2 linked regions of the Nitratireductor mangrovi genome follow. The protein of the gene in region 1 interacts with the protein of each later gene in a pairwise test. Links are inferred from orthologs where the notes say so. Each region holds a gene or a part of one and is shown on either strand. Other genes may lie near its edges. The genes, in order: FQ775_RS17005 and FQ775_RS06530.

Region 1 (6,415 bases):
GCTGGTTCATGCTTTCGGATTCGCCGCCGGACCGCGACGTGATCTGGACCGAGGCGGGGGTGGAAGGCGCGCACCGCTTTGTGCAGCGCCTGTGGCGGTTGACCTCGGGCGCGGCGCCGCAGCTTTCGAAGACCGCGCCGGCGACGGCGCGAGACGGCGAGGGCGCGGCGATCTCGAAGGCCGCGCACAAGGCGCTGAAAGCGGTCGGCGAGGACATCGAGAAGCTGTCCTTCAACAAGGCGGTGGCGCGCCTCTACGAGTTGACCAATGCGCTGCAGGAACCGCTCAACCAGGCGGCAGAGGGCACACTAGCTCCGGAGAAGGCGCCGGCCTTGCGCGAGGCGGTCGACATGCTTGTCGCCATGATCGCGCCGATGATGCCGCACCTGGCCGAGGAGTGCCGGGCGGCGCTGGGCGGAACCGGTATGGCCGCCGAGCAGGGCTGGCCCGGTTTCGATCCGGCTCTGGTGGTGGACGACCAGTTTACCTATCCGGTCCAGATCAACGGCAGGAAGCGTGGTGATTTGACAATTGCGCGCGACGCAGATCAAGCTGCCGTCGAAACGGCGGTGCTCGAGCTCGATATCGTCCGCAAGGCGCTCGACGGCAAGGCTCCGCGCAAGGTGATCGTCGTTCCGCAGAGGATCGTCAATGTCGTCGCTTGAGCGCCACACACATTCCCTCGGCGGGATCGCCCGAAACGTGATCCTCGCCATGGTGCTTGCCATGGCCTTTGCCGGGTCGGCCTGCACGGTGCGGCCGCTCTACGGCGACATCTCGTCGTCGGTCGATGGCGGTAGCACGGCCAGGCTGGCCTCGATCTCGGTCAAGCAGGTCTCCACGCGCTACGCGCAGGAGGTCCGCAACCACCTGATCTTCGGCTTGAATGGCGGCGCCGGCGAGCTTTCTTCGCCGCAATATGTGCTCGACCTCGGCGTGACCTCCTATGTGCGCTCCTCGGCATCAGTACAGGTGGTTCTGGAAAACGAGCCGACCGCCGGCGCGGTCGTCATGACCTCCGTCTACAAGCTGATCGATGCCGAGACGGGCGATGTCGTGGCGCGCGGCAAGCGCTCCGCCACGGCTTCATTCGACAAGCCGCGGCAGGAATTCGCGGCATTGCGCGCCGAGCGCGACGCGGAAAACAGGGCAGCGCGCGAACTGGCGGAGTTCATGAAGCTGGCCGTTCTGCAGGATCTGGAGAACCTTCCTTCAAGTTGAGCGTTGATTTCCTGTCGGCAGCGGACAGGTGGGCTTCGGGGGCGTCATTCTTGCGTCACAGAGATTGGCCACACAGGGCCGACCGGAGTGGATGACCATGGATATGCCGACGTCACCGTCCTCGATCGCCAGACTTTTCGGCGGGCGCTCGCTCTACGGCCTCGTTCCTACCAGTCAGGGCCACATCATCGACCAGTTGATCGAGGAGCGGACAGTCAACCTTTCCCGCCACCCTCTGTGGCCGATGTTCAAGCCACTGCTTTACCGGCTTTTTCACTATGGCGAAGCGGTACGTATGGCCGACCGTATCGCGCCGATGGCTGGCCGCGACGCGTTCGAACATATCAGCGAGCTCCTGTCGCTTGACCTTGAGGTGAGCGGCCTCGAGCATCTGCCGCGCGAAGGCTCGGTGATCGTTGCGCCGAATCACCCGACCGGGATCGCTGACGGCATTGCGATGTACGATGCGCTCAAGCGTTATCGTGAGGATATCGCCTTCTTTGCCAATCGTGATGCCTTGCGCGTGGCGCAGGGTTTTCGAGACGTCATCATCCCTGTCGAATGGCGCGCCGGCGAGAAGTCGCACGCCAAGAGCCGCGACACGCTGGAGATGACCGCACGCGCCTTCGCCGCGCAGCGCGCGATCGTGCTCTTTCCCGCCGGCCGGATCGCCTATTGGCACGCCGGCCGGTTGACCGAACGGCCCTGGCAGCCCTCGGCGGTGACACTGGCGCGGCGGTTTGAGACGCCGATCGTGCCGGTCCACATCACGGCTCGCAATTCAGGGCTGTTCTATTTCCTGGCCAAGCACTCGACGGAGTTGCGTGACATGACGCTGTTCCACGAACTCCTCAACAAGAAGCGGTTCCACTTCTCGATCACCTTCGGCAAGCCGGTCGCACCGGCTGACCTCGACGGCGATGCGGCCGATGTTACCGCGCGGTTGCAGGATCACACGGTTTTTGCGCTGGCCGCCGACCCGCGGGCCGAATTCACGGCCCGCGTACCGGCCTGAACCGCGTCAGCCGATCTTCTGCCCGGTCTTTGCCCAGTCGGCGAGGAAGGCATCAAGCCCCTTGTCGGTCAGCGGGTGCTTGACCAGAGCACGCAGCGTCGCTGGCGGCACGGTGGCCACGTCGGCGCCGATCAGTGCGGCCTGCTTCACGTGGTTCACGGTGCGGATCGAGGCCGCGAGGATTTCGGTCTTGAAATCGTAATTGTCGTAGATCGTGCGGATCTCCGAGATCAGTTCCATGCCGTCGATGCCCATGTCGTCGATGCGGCCGATGAAGGGCGAGATGAAGGTTGCGCCCGCCTTGGCGGCCAGCAGCGCCTGGTTGGCGGCGAAGCACAGCGTCACATTGACCTTGCGGCCGTCCGAGGTGAGCGCCTTGCAGGCCTTCAGCCCGTCGAAGGTCAGTGGCACCTTGATGCAGATATTGTCGGCGATCTTCGAAAGAACCGCTGCCTCTTTCATCATGGCGTCGTATTCGGTGGCGGTCACTTCGGCGGAAACGGGACCGTCGACGATGTCGCAGATTTCCTTGGTCACCTCGATGATGTCGCGGCCCGCCTTCATGATCAGCGACGGGTTGGTGGTGACGCCGTCGAGCAGGCCGAGCGCGTTGAGCTCGCTGATCTCCTTGACGTCGGCGGTGTCGACAAAGAACTTCATTTCCGGTCTCCTCGGGCCTATTTCCTAGGGCGGCGGCTGGTCCCGCGCGTGTCGGACTTTGCTCTAGACCAAAGTCGAGGCAAGGTCACGACCGATGAAGCAAGATTCGCCGGTCCGGCGTGTCGTACCGGTGCTGGTGCCGGTGCCGACGGAAACGCCCTATTCCTACGCCGTGCCGGATGGCGAAAGCGTTCGCCCCGGCGCCATCGTGCGCGTGCCGCTTGGACCGCGCGAGGTGGCCGGCATCGTCGGCAGGGGGACCGGCGGCGATGTCGATCCGGCGAAGCTGCGATCGATCTCGGCCATCTTCGATTGCCCGCCTCTCGGCGACGACGCGTTGCGCTTCATCGAATGGATCGCCGCCTACACGCTGACGCCGCCCGGCCTGGTGGCGCGCATGTTCCTGCGCGCGCCGGCTGCACTCGATCCTGAACCGCTGATCGAGGGAATAGTCCGTACCGAGCTGCGGCCCGACCGCATGACGGCGGCCCGCCATCGCGTGCTCGAACTCGCCGAGCCCGGCGCGGCCTGGACGCGCCCGGGGCTGGCGCGTGCAGCGGGTGTTTCGTCCACGGTCATCGACGGGCTGAAGGCACAAGGGGTCTTCGAGGACGTGCTTCTGCCACCGCGTCCGGTGGTCGCCGAGCCCGATACCGGCTTTGCCGTTCCCGAACTCACCCCCGACCAGAGCGCGGCCGCGCGCACCATGCGGGAGCGCGTCGAGGCCGGCGGCTTTTCAGTGACGCTGATCGACGGTGTCACCGGCTCCGGCAAGACGGAAGCCTATTTCGAGGCGGTGGCGGCAGCGCTCGACAAGGGGCGGCAGGTGCTCATCCTCTTACCCGAGATCGCGCTCACCCACGCCTTCCTGGAGCGTTTCCAGGACCGGTTCGGAACCAAGCCGGCCGAATGGCACTCCGACGTCGCCCCGCGCATGCGCGAGCGTGTCTGGCGGCAGGTCGCCGAAAGGAGCGTCAAGGTGGTGGCCGGCGCCCGCTCGGCGCTGTTCCTGCCATTTGCCGATCTCGGCCTGATCGTCGTCGACGAGGAACACGATCCCTCCTACAAGCAGGAGGAACGCGTCTGCTACAATGCGCGCGACATGGCCGTGGTGCGCGGCCATATCGGCGGCTTCCCGGTGATTCTTGCTTCGGCGACCCCATCGCTTGAAAGCCGCGTCAACGCTCTTCAGGACCGCTATGGACGCGTGCTGCTGCCGGCGCGTTTCGCCGATGCCTCGCTGCCGGAACTCGCGACCATCGACATGCGCAAGGCGCCGCCGGTGCGTGGGGGGTTCCTGTCGCCGCTCCTGATCGAGGCGGTGGCAAAGACACTCGATCGTGGCGAGCAGGCGCTGCTCTTTCTCAACCGTCGCGGCTACGCGCCTTTGACCTTGTGCCGCGTCTGCGGCCACCGCTTCCAATGCCCGGACTGTTCGAGCTGGCTGGTCGAGCATCGGTTTCGCGGCCAGATTGTCTGCCATCAGTGCGGCCATGCCGAGCCGCGTCCCGAGGCCTGCCCCTCATGCGGCGCGCTCGACCATCTGGTCGCCTGCGGTCCAGGCGTGGAGCGCATCGCCGAGGAGGTGGTCGCGCATTTTCCCGACGCGCGTTCGATCGTGCTTTCCTCCGACCTGCTTGGCGGCGTGCGGCGGCTTAGGCTCGAGCTCGAAGCGATTGCCAAGGGCGAGGCCGACATCGTCATCGGCACGCAACTGGTCGCCAAGGGGCACAACTTTCCCAACATGACGCTCGTCGGCGTCGTCGATGCCGATCTGGGGCTCGCCAATGGCGATCCGCGCGCCGCCGAGCGCACCTTCCAGCTCCTGTCGCAGGTCACCGGCCGGGCCGGGCGGACCGGCAAGAAAAGCCGCGGCCTGCTGCAGACCTACCAGCCAGAGCACCCGGTGATGCGGGCGATCGTTTCCGGCGACGCGGAAGCCTTCTACGAGCGCGAAACCGCCGAGCGCGAACGCGCCGGCCTGCCGCCCTTCGGCCGGCTGGCCGGGATCATCGTCAGCGCAGTGTCACGCGGCGAGGCCGAAGGCCACGCCAGGGCGCTCCGCCGTGCAGCACCCGCCAATGCCGACATCCAGGTGTTGGGGCCCGCCGAGGCGCCACTGGCTTTGATCGGGGGGCGTTACCGGTTCCGGCTGCTTGTCCATGGTGGCAAGCGCGCCGATCTGCAGTCTTTTGCGCGCGCCATGCTTGCGGCCGCCCCCAGGCCGCGCGGCTCGGTGCGGGTGCAGGTCGACATCGATCCGCAGAGCTTTCTTTGAGTTCGAACGAGGAAGAGCCCATGCAACGGCTCGAGGTCGTGCCGCGACTGTTCCCGCTGGTCGAAAACGGCGACAAGCGCTCGACCATACGCTGGCGCGAGCCGCCGATCGTCCCTGGTTACATGTGCTACGTCTGCGCCGGCGATCCGGACCGAACGGTGGTCGTCTGGGTGACGCGCATCACCTCCATGCCGCTCCGCAACGCGGCCGCTTTCGTGGGACGGCAGGACGAATGGCCCGATCAGGTCATGCTCGCCGGCATGCGCGAACACTACCCCGGCATCGAACTCGATGACGAGGTGCAGGTGATCGAGCATCTGACACCGGCGGAGACACGGGCGCGGCCGGGCTTTCCGGCGGCGGATGACCGCTGAGGCCTGCGGAAATCGGTCCGGACGTCGCCGCTGCCGCGGGTGCGGCTTGAATTGCTCCCAGCTTCTGTCACGCTTGCCGATGTTTCGGGAGGGGATTTCATGACGCGTTTCCTTGCAACGTCGGCGGCCGCGTTGCTGACGACAATGTCCGCCATGGCGCAGCCCAGCGTGATCACCGACATTCACTGGCCCTATATCGACAGCTATTGCACCTTCTGGCGCCTGGGCCATCGCTTCGATTTCAACGATCCGGAAAGCTGGCGCTTTGTGTTCTTCACACAGAAGGACGGCTTGCACGAGCCTTATGCCGAAACCGGGTTCGCCGCGATCGGTCACCAGTTGCGCCAACTCGAGCTCGTCTCGCGCGAGGAAACGCCAGCGGGCGAGACACGGCACTACCGCAGCCTCGGCGAGGCGCCGCACGACGTTGTCGTCACCATGAAGGCGGGCGAGGAAGGGTACGAGTCAACCGGCTACGCCGGCTCCATCGCCGTCAGCGGACCTTACGGGGAGGAGACGGTGGCGTTCGAGGGCGATTGCGGCGCCTAAGAGCAATTCCAGGAAAAGTGGAAACCGGTTTTCCGTCCGGAATTGCGCAGAAACGAGCGGTCAGAGCCGTTCGACGATTCCGTGAAACGATGAACCGCTCTATGTGAGAGAACGCGATCGCACGCCGGGCCGATTCGCTTAGTCATCGGGTACCAGATCGGGATTGTAGACAGCCTCCCAGAGATGGCCGTCGGGGTCGGCGAAATAGCCGGCATAGCCGCCCCAGAAGGTTTCTTGTGCCGGCTTCACGATCCTGGCGCCGGCGGCCTCGGCCTGTTTCATGACCGCGTCGACCTCCGCTGCGCTGGCGGTATTGTG
Region 2 (6,347 bases), 2.2 Mb from region 1 along the record:
GGGTGCCTTCCGCCACGATGCGGCCGCCATGGATGCCGGCGGCGGGGCCGATGTCGACGACATGGTCGGCCGAAAGCACCGCGTCCTCGTCATGCTCGACGACGATGACGGTGTTGTCGAGGTCGCGCAGATGCTTGAGCGTGTCGAGCAGGCGCGCATTGTCGCGCTGGTGGAGGCCGATCGAGGGTTCGTCGAGCACGTAGAGCACGCCGGTCAGCCCGGAGCCGATCTGCGAGGCGAGGCGGATGCGCTGGCTTTCGCCGCCCGACAGCGTGCCGGAATTGCGCGACAGGGTGAGATAGTCGAGGCCGACATCGTTCAGGAAGGTGAGGCGCTCGCGGATCTCCTTGAGGATGCGCACCGCGATCTCGTTCTGCTTGGCGGTCAGCCGCTCGGGCAGGGCCTCGAACCATTGGCCGGCCTTGCGGATCGATTTCGCCGTGACCTCGCCGATATGCAGGCCGTCGATCTTGACGGCGAGCGCCTCGGGCTTGAGCCGGTAGCCGGCGCAGGCCGGGCAGGGGACCGAGGACATGTAACGCTCGATCTCCTCGCGGCTCCAGGCCGATTCGGTCTCCTTCCAGCGCCGTTCGAGATTGGGCACCACGCCCTCGAAGGTCTTCCTGGTCTGGTAGGAGCGCAGGCCGTCATCATAGGAAAAGGTGATCTGGCGCTCGCCGGTGCCGTGGAGGATGGCGTTGCGGGCCTCGTCGGGCAGGTCGCGCCAGCGGTCGCCGAGCTTGAAGCCGTAGGCCTTGCCGAGCGCCTCCAGCGTCTGGGTGTAATAGGGCGAGGTCGATCGCGACCACGGCGCCACGGCACCGTCGCGGAGCGACAGCGCCTCGTCGGGCACGACCAACTCGGCGTCGATGGTGCGCTGGCTGCCGAGACCGTCGCAGGACGGGCAGGCGCCGAACGGGTTGTTGAAGGAAAAAAGACGCGGCTCGATCTCGGGAATGGTGAAGCCCGACACCGGGCAGGCGAACTTTTCGGAAAACAGCAGCCGCTCGTGGGTGTCGTTCTTCGACTTGTTGGCGGCCTCGCCCGACAGCGCTTCCGGCGGCAGCGGGCGGTCGGCGAATTCGGCCACGGCGAGCCCGTCGGCGAGCTTCAGGCAGGTCTCGATGCTGTCGGCGAGCCGCGCGCCGAGGTCCTCGCGCACCACGACGCGGTCGACGACGACGTCGATGTCGTGCTTGAATTTCTTGTCGAGCGCCGGCGCGTCGCCGATCTCGTGGAACTGGCCGTCGATCTTGACGCGCTGAAAGCCCTTCTTCTGAAGTTCGGCGAGTTCCTTGCGGTATTCGCCCTTGCGGCCGCGCACGATCGGCGCCAGCACGTAAAGCCGCGTGCCTTCCTCGAGCGCCAGCACCCGGTCGACCATCTGGGAGACGGTCTGGCTCTCGATCGGCAGGCCGGTGGCCGGCGAATAGGGCACGCCGACGCGAGCAAAGAGCAGCCGCATATAGTCGTAGATCTCGGTCACCGTGCCCACGGTGGAGCGCGGGTTCTTCGACGTCGTCTTCTGCTCGATCGAGATCGCCGGCGAGAGCCCGTCGATCTGGTCGACGTCGGGCTTCTGCATCATCTCCAGGAACTGGCGCGCATAGGCCGACAGGCTCTCGACATAGCGGCGCTGGCCCTCGGCATAGATGGTGTCGAAGGCGAGCGACGACTTGCCGGAGCCGGAGAGCCCGGTCATCACGGTGAGGCTGTTGCGGGGAATGTCGAGATCGACATTCTTGAGATTGTGCTCGCGTGCGCCGCGAATGGAGATGAACTTGTGCTCGGCCATGCCGCCTGATGCCATGTCGGGTGTCGGTTGGGATGGGCGCTGCGCGACCAGGCCCGCCTTTACATAGGTCGCCCCGCCGTCGCGTCGAGGGCTTCCCGCCAGCCGAGTTAGACTCCTTTGAGCGGGCAGGGCAAGTCAAAAGAACAAAGGCCGAACGGGCTCCTGACAACCCGCTTGTGGACAATTGACCGCCGCGTGCGATCACATTTTGCCCCGCCCGGGCGCGCTTTTGTTGACAGGCCGGCCGGCGAGGGCGCAGAGTCCCGGAAGTTCCGCAGCCGCCTCGGGTCAACCGCAAGCCGGGACCGCCCGTGAGACGACGCGGGTGCGAGGAATGAGCGCGGAACGGTGTCGGTACCAACAGCAGAGGAGAGAGGCATGAATCCGCCGGACAGTCCCTGCAGGTCCCGTTTCACGGCGGGACCACGTCGGACCTGACGGACGCCTGAGCGCCCGACGGGGCCGCACGTCGAAATCAAACCACATCGTTGAAGAATGCACCGGAGCGAGACCCTGACCGGCTCCTCCGGGAAGATCACCTGATACACCCGGAGATCGGGAAAAACCCAGGAAGGCCTCGCGCGCTCGGAACAGGCAGCGGCGAGGCCTCACTTTTTTCGGGGGCTATGTCGTCTGGGCGCGATGTTTCGCGTGGGCGACTTCCAGCCGTCATGCGTCAGCCGTCGAGCAGCCGCGCGGCGAGCGATAGTCTTCGCGTGCCGCCTGGGGCCGTGCTTCAGACGGAGCGGGACGTCCCTATCGGGAGATGGAGGCGTTGGGACCGGGCTGTTGCGGGTTCACGACCGGGCTCGAGCGGCCGTCATGGCGATAGCCGCCGAAGCCGATCTGGTAGGAGACGCTGCCCGAAATGGTCACGTCCCAATTGCCGACCTTGTACGAGCCCGGCGTCGAGCCGACCGGCACGCCGTCCTCGGGCTCGCCGATCAGGATGTCGGTCGTGACCGTGCCGGCGCCGTGCTTCACGCCCGGCAGGCTGTCATCGGCCGAGGCCAGCGGCATGGCGGCAAGCGACGCGGCGGCGACGACGATGGCGGTTGCGAAAAATCTGGGCATGACCGGGCTCCGGGGATCGAGGCGTAGAGATAATATCAACCGCGCCGTTTGCCAATCGGGGCGCGATCACGATCCGCGCAGCGCTTGCAATCGTGGCCCGGCCCATATAGAACAAAAAAAGAACAAACTGCTTGTGGACAGAGCCGCGATAACGCGGAAGCACCGCGCGGCGGCGGCGGCGATCGGATAGGATGCGCGCCGATCAGCAATTTTCCGTTTCGGACGAGCGTGGAGGCGAGTGATGGCGGGTAGCGTGAACAAGGTCATTCTGGTGGGCAATCTGGGCGCGGACCCGGAAATTCGCCGCCTCAATTCCGGCGACCCGGTCGTCAACATGCGGATCGCGACCTCCGAGACGTGGCGCGACCGCCAGTCCGGCGAACGGCGCGAGCGCACCGAATGGCACAATGTCGTGATCTTCAACGACAATCTCGCCAAGGTGGCCGAGCAATATCTGAAGAAGGGCGCCAAGGTTTATATCGAGGGCCAGTTGCAGACCCGCAAATGGCAGGACCAGCAGGGCCAGGACCGCTACACCACCGAGGTCGTGCTGCAGAAATTCCGCGGCGAGCTGCAGATGCTGGATTCGCGCAACCAGGGCGAGGGCGGCCAGTACAGCGCGCCGGCCAATCGCGGTTCGGATTTCGGTTCCTCCGGCCCCGGCGATGCCCAGCGTGGCGGCGGGGGCGGCGGTTTCTCGCGCGACCTCGACGACGAAATCCCGTTCTGAGCGGTCAGTGATGCAGCGCATCGCGCACGTCATGGTCGTGGTGCGCGACTATGACGAGGCCATCGCGTTTTATTGCGGCAAGCTCGGCTTCGAACTGCTGGAAGACAGCTACCAGCCCGAACAGGACAAGCGCTGGGTGGTCGTCGCGCCACCGGGTGGCGGCACCTCGCTGGTGCTCGGCCGGGCATCGGACGACGGGCAGGCGGCGGCGGTCGGCAACCAGACCGGCGGCCGCGTCTTCCTGTTCCTGCAGACCGACGATTTCGAGCGCGACCACAAGCGCTATCTTGGCGAAGGCGTCGAGTTCGTGCGTGACCCGAAGGTCATGGATTACGGCACGGTCGCCGTGTTCCGGGACCTCTACGGCAACCAGTGGGACCTGATCGAATTCGCTGCCGGCCATCCGCTCGCGTTCGCGGCAAAACCCTGACGGGTTCGTGATTGGCGCTTGAGCGCGTCCTGCCGCAGAACGGCAGGCATGGCTCTGATCAGACATTTAACCGCCGCGTTCTGCGTTGCCTTGCTGGCGGCCGGAGGCGCGGCCCATGCCGGCGACGCCGATGTCGTGGATGCGCGCGCCGAGCGGGCGCAGGACGGCACCTATCGCTTCGATGTCACCGTGCGTCACGCCGACGAGGGCTGGGACCATTACGCCGACCGCTGGGAGGTGCTCGGACCGGACGGCAAGGTGCTGGGCGAGCGCGTGCTGTTGCATCCGCATGTCGACGAGCAGCCCTTCACGCGAAGCCAGAGCGGCATCGCAATTCCCGATGATGTGCGTGAGGTGACCATCCGCGCGAATGACAAGGTGCACGGCTTCGGCGGGCGCGAGATGACGGTGGCCTTGCCTGGGCGGTGACAAGCCATTGCGAGAATGTTCTATTCCCATTGGCGGGCCCAACGGTAGATGTCTGCCCACATTTGTGCCGCGGATTGTTGGCCGGTTCCTGATGCCTGCCTGTGAAATGGAGGTGGTCGGACTATGCGCGCACTCTTGTTCACTACTGGCTCGCCATTTGCGAGAGCCGTCCGTATTGTTCTCGACGAACTCGCGCTCGACTATGAGAGGCGTGAGGAGATCACAACGCCGAGCGTCGAAGAACGAGTCGCAGCGACACCAACTCTGCAGGTACCTACTTTCTGGGACGGAGACCTGACACTTTGGGAAAGTGGCTTGATCGTTGAGTACCTGCTGTCGACCTATCGGCAGAACGGAGCAGCTGGATTGCCACTGGCAACCCACGCCTTCCGGCCGGAGTTCGAATGGCATGACAAGTTGGTATTCGCGACGATCCAGACGTTCGGAAATGCGGCAACGACCATTTCTCAGATGAGATGGTCGGGAATTGCCCTACAGCAGAACGCACATCTGCAGAGATCGGCAGAGAAGCTGTTTCGCATCTTGAACTGGCTTGAGGGTCAGCTAGGTGATGGCGACGGTTTCGTGCCAGGCTACGTGTCTATGCAGGATATCTTTCTGGCATCACACGTCCGTTTCGTGCAGGCGCGTCCCCTCGGCATCGAGCTTGGTCTCGAGAGCTTTGCCAGGGTTTCGACGTTGCTTGAGCGACTTGACGAGCGGGAGAGCTTCAAGGCGAACCCGATCTGGTGGTGGGAGCCGGGGGTAGTGGCGTATGAGCCGGATGGCACCCCGATCTACAAGAAGGATGCCGGCTCGAGATAAACAAAAACGGGGTCGCGTAGTCACTGCATCAGTGCGGATACGGCGACGCGAAGCTGGGGGTCAAACCGCAATAACCGTGATTATCGCCGGCGCCCGCTCAGCCAGCCGCGAACGACAGGCGGACTGAGTCGTCTCGTTGCCGCGCGTTCTGCGCGGCACGGTGCGCACGGCAAGGTCCGGCAATTCGTCGGCGAAGAAGGCCCAGAAGGCGCGCCGGTGGGCGGTGAGTTCCGAGACCATGCCGGCGGCCTCACGCCGCCATCAGCGCCTTGATGCCGTCGGCGACGAACTGGACGGCGAGGGCGGCAAGGATGACGCCGAGCAGGCGGGTGAGGATCGAGCGCCCGGTCTGGCCAAGAAAACCATCGACCCGTTCGGCGAGCAGGAACACCAGATAGGTGAGCAAAATGCCGGCGAGGATGACCGCCACCAGGGCGGCCTGGCCGACGGCGCCTTCGAACGAGCCTGACAGCAGCACCGTGGCCGAGATCGCACCGGGGCCGGCAATCAGCGGGATCGCGAGCGGGAAGGCGGCGATGTTGTGGATCATGTCCTTGGTGATGGCGACGTCGGCGCTCTTTTCCTTGCGCTCCTGACGGCGCTCGAAAACCATCTCGAAGGCGATGAAGAACAGGAGCAGGCCGCCGGCGACCCGGAAGGCGGGCAAGGTGATGCCGAAGACCGACAGGATCGCGGCGCCGGCGAGCGCGAACAGGGCAAGCAGCAGGAAGCCGATGACCGAGGCGCGCAGTGCGACCTGCTGGCGCTCGGCCCGGTTCATGCCGCGGGTCAGCGCCAGGAACAGCGGCGCCAGCCCGGGCGGGTCGATCGTCACCAGGATGGTAACGAATGCGTTGAAGATCTGGTCGAGGCTCGGCATCAAGTTCCCCCCGCGTCCGGCCAGATGTACCGCCGGCAGCGCCGCTTGGCCAGCCGGTCGCAGCGGCGGGGGAGGGGCCGACGGGCGGCCGACCGTCGCGTGCTCAACTCTCCTGCCGGTAAGCCTCCAGCCGGTAGCCGTCGGGATCGACGACGAAGGCGGCGTAATAGCCGTTGCCATAGTC

The links.
Region 2: the proteins of FQ775_RS17005 (region 1) and FQ775_RS06530 interact in binary tests that used the Escherichia coli proteins (3 or more experiments, as listed by UniProt). The link is inferred for Nitratireductor mangrovi from one-to-one orthologs.

What each region holds. Positions count from the first base shown.
Region 1 is NZ_CP042301.2:3,489,111-3,495,525, reverse strand. The notes cover bases 2,637-5,582. They hold FQ775_RS17005 (primosomal protein N'), read left to right. Parts: upstream 2,637-2,990; coding sequence 2,991-5,174; downstream 5,175-5,582. Other genes in these bases: FQ775_RS17000 (ASCH domain-containing protein), read left to right, coding at 5,195-5,548; fsa (fructose-6-phosphate aldolase), read right to left, coding at 2,637-2,896. Outside these bases: leuS (leucine--tRNA ligase), read left to right, coding at 1-665; LPS assembly lipoprotein LptE, read left to right, coding at 652-1,221; FQ775_RS17015 (1-acyl-sn-glycerol-3-phosphate acyltransferase), read left to right, coding at 1,319-2,236; more of fsa, read right to left, coding at 2,243-2,636; FQ775_RS16995 (hypothetical protein), read left to right, coding at 5,648-6,097; FQ775_RS16990 (VOC family protein), read right to left, coding at 6,236-6,415.
Region 2 is NZ_CP042301.2:1,336,191-1,342,537, forward strand. What follows is about bases 1,977-4,854. They hold FQ775_RS06530 (single-stranded DNA-binding protein), read left to right. Parts: upstream 1,977-3,110; coding sequence 3,111-3,599; downstream 3,600-4,854. Other genes in these bases: FQ775_RS06525 (hypothetical protein), read right to left, coding at 2,552-2,869; FQ775_RS06535 (VOC family protein), read left to right, coding at 3,607-4,029; FQ775_RS06540 (hypothetical protein), read left to right, coding at 4,078-4,458; FQ775_RS06545 (glutathione S-transferase family protein), read left to right, coding at 4,582-4,854. Also shown: excinuclease ABC subunit UvrA, read right to left, coding at 1-1,795; more of FQ775_RS06545, read left to right, coding at 4,855-5,283; FQ775_RS06550 (hypothetical protein), read right to left, coding at 5,344-5,523; FQ775_RS06555 (MarC family protein), read right to left, coding at 5,534-6,163; FQ775_RS06560 (VOC family protein), read right to left, coding at 6,267-6,347. UniProt on the Escherichia coli protein: Plays an important role in DNA replication, recombination and repair. Binds to ssDNA and to an array of partner proteins to recruit them to their sites of action during DNA metabolism. Acts as a sliding platform that migrates on DNA via reptation.